One region of the Spirosoma koreense genome, then DNA from elsewhere that is predicted to be linked to it. Evidence: riboswitches for the same ligand, from Rfam matches in the RefSeq annotation. Region 1 holds a riboswitch; the other holds the start of a gene.
What was found. A riboswitch is a leader RNA that binds a small molecule or an ion and turns the genes downstream of it on or off. The one in region 1 is predicted to bind S-adenosylmethionine.
Positions count from the first base shown of each region.

Region 2: another riboswitch for S-adenosylmethionine. It lies ahead of metH (methionine synthase); the one in region 1 lies ahead of ACYVC2_RS00715 (O-acetylhomoserine aminocarboxypropyltransferase/cysteine synthase family protein).

Region 1 covers NZ_BAAHAC010000002.1:18,323-22,124, reverse strand. Annotated here, with positions in the region: gene ACYVC2_RS00730 (glycosyltransferase family 2 protein) at 1-229, shown strand, start outside; gene ACYVC2_RS00725 (polysaccharide deacetylase family protein) at 178-984, shown strand; gene ACYVC2_RS00720 (DciA family protein) at 1,104-1,430, opposite strand; SAM riboswitch class I at 1,613-1,717, shown strand; gene ACYVC2_RS00715 (O-acetylhomoserine aminocarboxypropyltransferase/cysteine synthase family protein) at 1,908-3,224, shown strand; gene ACYVC2_RS00710 (homoserine O-acetyltransferase family protein) at 3,297-3,802, shown strand, end outside.
Region 2 covers NZ_BAAHAC010000029.1:510,972-514,773, reverse strand. Annotated here, with positions in the region: gene ACYVC2_RS30015 (SGNH/GDSL hydrolase family protein) at 1-850, shown strand, start outside; gene ACYVC2_RS30010 (DUF5989 family protein) at 870-1,019, shown strand; gene ACYVC2_RS30005 (SxtJ family membrane protein) at 1,023-1,385, shown strand; SAM riboswitch class I at 1,456-1,564, shown strand; gene metH (methionine synthase) at 1,673-3,802, shown strand, end outside.

The DNA of each region.
Region 1 (3,802 bases):
GAACGCAACCGTATCAGGCTGGACAACCCTGGTGCTGCTGCTAGTGCTCATTGGCGGTGTGCAGTTTATCATGATCGGTATTATCGGCGTATATTTGGGCAAAACGTTCGTAGAAGTGAAAGGACGCCCCGCCTATATTATCAGTGATACGAGCGACATCGAGGAGAGCGTAACGACATGGCAAGCCCCATCCGAAGAGGACGTGATATTTTATTCACCGTTGACGTAGAAGAGTTCGATACTGCCGTTGAATTCGGTCATGCCATTCCGCTGTCGGAACAAGTGGCCGTTTCAACGAAAGGGTTAAAATTACTGGCTGAACGCTTCGACGCGATCGGTGCCCGAACTACGCTCTTTACAACGGCGAATTACGCCTTGCATGAGCCGGAATTGATCCGCGCCCTGTCGCGCAAACACGAAATTGCCTCCCACGGGTACTATCATACTACCTTCGAACCCGCCGACCTGCTCAAGTCCCGGCTGGCTTTGGAAGAGTTATTGAATCAGCCGATTCTGGGTTTCCGCCGGGCACGTATGGGATTTGTCGATCCGAACGATGTGTACCAGGCTGGCTACAAATATAACTCATCGTTGCATCCGACCTGGCTTCCGGGGCGGTATAACCACTGGGGCGAACCCCGGCACCCGTTTCGGGAGATGGGCGTGTGGCAGATTCCGGCGTCGGTTACGCCGACGCTCCGATTGCCGCTGTTCTGGCTGAGTCTGAAGAATTTCCCATTCGCGCTCTATAAACAGCTTTGCCGGCAAACGCTACAGTCGGATGGGTTTCTGAATTTGTACGTGCATCCCTGGGAATTTACCGATTTGTCTGCCTACGAGCAGATCCCTGCCTACGTCCGCCGACACTCGCGTGATGCTCTGCTCGACCGCGTTGATGAACTCCTGCGCTATCTGAAACCAATGGGTGAGTTTAGCACCATGGGCGAATTCACAAAACGACTAGGGATTGTAAGTCAGAAATAGTCATTGATGGTCATTAATTGACTTTAGATGCCTAATGATTACCTCTGACTAACAATCCCTAAAAACGAGAAAGCGCATCGATCCTGATCGATGCGCTTTCTCGTTTTTAGGGTCAATTATCAGATAAAGATAACGTCATCGATGACATCGGAGCCCATGTCTTTATTGACCAGTTGAATCAGCTTCTGTTTGGCGTTGACAAGTTCATTGCGTAGCGGAGCCGAAGCAATTTCAATATGAAGTTTCCGATCGCGGACGTAGAGCCGGTTGGTACGGGAAGCAATAGCGGGGCCCATCATCCGCCCCCAGAAGGCTTCGAGGTACGTTTCGTTGAAGCGGGTCTGAAGCTGATACGCTTTCAGGAGTTGACCGATGGCGTCCTTGAGAGTAGTGGTTCCGGCTACTCGGGTGGCATTTTCGCGGTTGTATCGGTACGTCTGATTCATGGGCAGGTGTCTTGCCACAAAAGTAAACAATGAATCGACTTGACAAGCGTCGGTTTTCTGTCTGGTAGTAAAAAAAGTTACCCTACAGAAAAACCGTGTCCTGTTTGGATTCGCGCCGTTTGGCTGTTATACTTGCGGCATCAAGTCAATTATTACGCGCCAATTACCTTCTGGCACGAATTGATTTATACAGAAGCGGGGAGAGATCAGGCTCTACGAATCGCTGGCAACCTACCTCACGGCAAGGTGCTAACTCCTGCCTAAAATCATTTTAGGAACTATAAATCGAATACGCACATGCTCTACCATCAGAGATGTCAGTCCCGGGCTGGATGGCCCCGGGCTGAAACCTGCTAAGCCTTCGACACGTTGCTGCACCGCTGAAAATCGGGAGAGGTTTTCTGCGGCATCCTCACGTTTACGGTAGCCCAATACCTACCGCTGATCAATGACTACACAAAACCTCAGTTTTTCAGTATGGCCTCTCAACTTCATTTTGACACGCTCCAGCTCCATGCCGGGCAGGAACCCGACCCCACGACCAACTCCCGGGCTGTTCCTATTTACCAGACCACTTCGTACGTATTCAATGATTCGGCGCACGGTGCGGATTTGTTTGCACTGAAAGCATTCGGAAATATCTACACCCGCATCATGAATCCAACCTCAGACGTATTCGAGAAGCGGATTGCGGCTTTGGAAGGTGGAGTGGCGGCTCTGGCGGTGGCCTCCGGTCAGGCGGCTCAGTTCATTGCGCTGAGTAATATTCTGAGTGCGGGCGAAAACTTCGTAACGACCTCGTTTCTTTATGGCGGCACCTATAACCAGTTTAAGGTATCGTTTAAGCGGCTGGGCATCGAGGCTCGCTTCGCTGAAGGCAGCGATCCGCAAGCCTTCGCTAAACTGATTGACGATAAAACAAAAGCCATTTACCTCGAAACAATCGGTAACCCAGGCTTCAACATTCCCGACTTCGACGCCTTTGCGGCTCTGGCCAACGAGTATGACCTGCCACTGATCGTTGACAATACCTTCGGAGCAGGCGGCTATCTGTTCCGGCCTATCGAGCACGGTGCCGCTGTGGTGGTCGAGTCAGCCACGAAATGGATTGGTGGCCACGGAACGAGCATTGGTGGGGTCATTGTGGATAGCGGTAACTACAACTGGGGCAATGGCAAATTTCCGCAGTTTACAGAGCCATCTGAAGGCTACCACGGCATGGTCTTCAATGACGTATTCGGCGTGGGCGGGCCGTTTGGTAACATTCAGTTTATTATCCGGGCCCGCGTAGAAGGCCTGCGCGACTGGGGGCCGGCGATCAGTCCGTTCAACTCGTTCCTGTTGTTGCAGGGGTTAGAAACCCTGTCGCTACGCGTCGATCGTACGGTGCAGAATGCGCTGGCGCTGGCACAGTGGCTCCAGCAGCATGAGCAGGTCGAGTCGGTCAACTATCCGGGTCTGGAAAGCAGCCCGTACCACGAGCTGGCTAAAAAATACCTGAAGCGGGGCTTCGGGGGCGTATTTACGTTCAAAGTGAAAGGTGGTAAAGACGCAGCTGACCGGTTTGTCAACAGCCTGAAATTAATAAGCCATCTGGCGAACGTCGGCGATTCGAAGACGCTGATTATTCACCCGGCGTCGACGACTCACCAGCAACTGAGCGAACAGGACCAGGCCAGCGCCGGTGTTTCGCTGGGCGAACTGCGCATCTCGGCGGGTATCGAACACATCGATGATATCAAAGCCGATCTTGAACAGGCATTTGCTCAGATTGCCGAGCCAGTATTGACGTAGTTTTCGGCTTGCCGTTCATGGCAATTGTCAGTCTGCCATGAACGGCAAGCAGTAACTGTAAACTCTTTTCAATTGAACCTCCAGTATTTCGACTATAAATATTCATTCCCGCTCGAGTCGGGCGAGACGTTGCCGAGTTTCCGGTTGGCCTATACCACGCGCGGCACGCTGAATGACGATCAATCGAACGTCGTGTGGATCTGCCATGCGCTGACGGGCAATGCCGACGCTGGCGACTGGTGGGGAGGGATGGTCGGGGCTGGCAAATATTTTGATCCGGACCGGCATTTTATCGTCTGTGCCAATGTACTCGGATCCTGTTACGGCTCGACGGGCCCCTTGTCCGTAAATCCGTTGACGGGGCAACCTTTTTTTCATGATTTTCCGGCCGTAACGGTCCGGGACATCGTAGCTACCCTCGATTTATTACGTCAGGAACTGGGTATCGAAAAAATTCACACCTGTATCGGTGGATCTCTGGGTGGAGAGCAGGCCGTCGAATGGGCCATTCTACAACCGAACCTGATCGCGAATCTGGTCCTGATTGCGGCTAGCGCTGTGGCTTCGCCGTGGTGCAT
Region 2 (3,802 bases), on a different contig from region 1:
CCAGAGTCAGGAAGGCGGCATAACCCTGGCTTCCCACATCTGGTTTGAACGCCACTGGTTGCCCATGACCCCGGACGACTACCGCGATTCGCCCAAAACCGATACGGTGGGTAAAAAGAAAGTCCTGATTGTGGGCGATTCGTTTACGGCCGGACACGGTCTTACCTCCGCCAGCGACCGGTATGGGAATGTACTGGCCGAAAAACTGGGAGATAAACAATTCGTAACCTACAATTTGGGTATATCGGGCTCCGACACCCGCGATGAATTCAAACGGCTGACAAAGTTTAAAGTCAGGCCCGATGTGCTGATTTTACAGTATTTCCCGAACGACATCGAGAAAGTAGCGGCCCAGCACGGGCTGAAACCTGCGGCTTTTACGCCGTTCTCGGATATCCCCCGGGCGTTTCAGTCCCTGTTTATCAAGTCGTACCTGTTCAATTATTTGTATTGGCAGTTCCCTCACGGTAATTTTGCACCGTTCGATACGTATGCCCGAACAGCCTACGGAACGCCCGCGATCATCAACGATCACCTGAGCGATCTGAACCAGTTCGTCGAATACGCCAAAGCAAATAACGCGCAGCTGTACGTGGTTTTGTTTCCGTTCGTTCATAACCTGGAACAGTCGGCCGAATATACCAGGCCGGTCGTTGCTTTTTTTAAGCAGCAAAACGTACCAGTCCTGGAGGTCGGGAGACTAATCGGGGATATTGACGTCAAAGATCGTGTCGTCGGACGTAACGATGGACACGCCAGTGCCCTGGTGAACCACCGCGTAGGGGAGGCTTTGTTTCAGCTGATCGAGTCGAAACCTGCCGTAGCGCATACGCCAACTACTCAAAATTAATAAACCTGACAAGTAAGCTATGGAATTCTTACAGGACATTTTCAAATTTATGAAACAGCGCAAAAAATGGTGGCTGGCCCCCATGATTGTCTTGCTGTTACTCATTGGTATTCTGATTGTTATCGGTGGCGGATCGGCCGTGGCGCCTTTCATTTACACCCTGTTCTAAAACATGGACGTTACCGAGAAAGTAAAAGCACAACTGGTCATTGTGACCGGGCTGGTCGTCTTATATTTTGTGTTTAAGTCACCCTGGTGGCTCTACGCTGCGGCTGCTGTTGGGGTGTTGAGTCTGGCCATCCCGGTGGCAGGCGACCTGATCGTGAAAGCCTGGTTCAAACTGGCTGAAGTACTGGGAAACATCAACGGCAAAATAATTTTGTCGATACTATTTTTTGTCTTCCTGTTTCCTATTGCGCTCCTGTACCGGATGACGGCGAAAAATCCGCTGGCTATTAAACGGATGGACACGAAGTCGTTCTACAACGAACGGAATCACCTGTATACCAAAGAAGATCTGGAGCAGACCTGGTAATCGGCCGCGAATCGAATCATTGAGGCACACTATATATTGGTGTGCCTTATTTTTTACCTATTTTTGTTGCAGCTTATCCAGAAAGACGGAGGGAGAGGACCCGATGATGTCTTGGCAACCGACCACACTCCGGTAACGGTGCCAATTTCCACCCGGTTATGTGCCGGGGCAGATAAGATTAGCCATCGGCTACCTGTCTTTTTGCCATAAGCCTCTTTTTGTAGTTTTGGACTTTTTTGAGCGCATGGGTTGTTGTCAGCTCGATACCATGCCTTACACTACTGGCTTTGAAAACGATACAAGAACTTCTGCGTGAGCGTATCCTCGTCCTTGACGGGGCAATGGGAACGATGATTCAACGATACGGGCTAACCGAAGCCGACTATCGGGGCGAACGATTTCGTGACTGGCCACATGATCTGAAAGGAAATAACGACCTGCTGTCGCTAACGAAACCAGACATTATTCAGGAGATACACCGGCAGTATCTGGAAGCGGGCGCCGATATTATCGAAACCAATACGTTCAGTGGAACGACCATTGCCATGGCCGACTACCACATGGAAGAGCTGGCGTATGAATTAAACTACGAATCGGCCCGGATCGCCAAAGAAGTGGCGCTGGAAGTGACTCGTCAGAATCCCGATAAACCGCGCTTTGTGGCCGGAGCTATGGGCCCGACCAACCGTACGGCTTCGCTGTCGCCCGATGTCAATAACCCTGCTTATCGTGCCATTACCTTCGACGAACTGGTCAATGCATATTATGAGCAGGTCAGCGGGTTAGTAGAAGGCGGTGCCGATTTACTGCTGGTAGAAACCATCTTCGATACACTCAACGCCAAGGCGGCTATGTTCGCCATCGATAAGTATTTTGCCGAGGGCCGGGGGCAAAGAGCAGAGGATACTCCCCATCATGCCCCGCGCTCCATGCCCTTACCTATCATGATCTCCGGCACAATTACGGATGCCAGCGGTCGTACCTTGTCGGGACAAACAACCGAAGCATTTCTGTATTCAGTTTCGCACCTGCCCTTGTTAAGTGTGGGCCTGAATTGCGCGCTCGGCGCCGAACTGATGCGGCCTTATATTCAGACGCTTGCCAAAGAAGCGCCTTTTTTCACGTCTGCTTATCCGAACGCCGGTTTGCCTAACGAGTTCGGCGAGTACGACGAAACTCCGGAGATGATGGCAGCTCAGGTCGAAGGATTCATTCGCGACAGTTTCGTGAATATTGTCGGCGGCTGCTGTGGCTCCACCCCCGATCATATACAGGCTATTGCACAGGCGGCTGCCAAATATCCTCCCCGGCAATTACCACAGCCCGAACCGTATCAGAAGCTGAGCGGGCTGGAGCCACTGAAAATAACCGAGCAGACTAATTTTCTCAACGTTGGCGAACGGACCAACGTAACGGGCTCGAAAAAGTTTGCCCGGCTGGTTAAGGAAGGCAATTATGATGAAGCTCTCAGCATTGCCCGCGGGCAGGTGGAAGGCGGAGCGCAGGTGATCGACGTCAATATGGACGAAGGCATGCTCGATTCGGTGGAAGCCATGACGACCTTTTTAAACCTGATTGCCTCCGAGCCCGACATTGCCCGCGTGCCGATTATGGTCGATTCATCGAAATGGGAAGTGATCGAAGCGGGTTTAAAGTGCGTACAGGGCAAAGCCATCGTGAACTCGATATCACTCAAGGAAGGCGAAGAAGCGTTTATCGAACGGGCTAACCTGGTGAAACGGTACGGAGCTGCGGCTGTCGTAATGGCGTTCGACGAAACCGGCCAGGCCGACTCTTACGAACGCCGGATCGAAATTTGCGAACGAGCTTACCGAATTCTGGTCGATAAAGTCGGTTTTCCACCACAGGATATCATATTCGACCCAAATATCCTGACCGTGGCAACGGGTATCGACGAGCACAACAACTACGCTGTCGACTTCATCAATGCAACCCGCTGGATCAAAGAAAACCTGCCGCTGGCGAAAGTAAGCGGGGGCGTTTCGAATATCTCGTTCAGTTTCCGGGGTAATGACGTGGTGCGCGAAGCCATGCACTCCGCGTTTCTGTACCACGCCATTCGGGCCGGTATGGACATGGGCATTGTGAACGCCGGTCAACTGGAAGTATACGACAACATCCCGAAAGATTTGCTGGAGCGTTGCGAAGATGTGTTGCTGAACCGCCGGGACGACGCCACCGAACGACTGGTCGAATTTGCCGAAACCGTAAAGGCCAAAGGTAAAGCAGTTGTGCAGGATGAAAGCTGGCGGAGTGAACCCGTTCGGGAACGGCTTAAGTACGCGTTGGTGAAAGGTATTACGGATTATATCGATCAGGATGTCGAAGAAATCCGGCATCAGGTCGAACGGCCGCTGCACGTCATCGAAGGGCCGTTGATGGACGGTATGAACGTG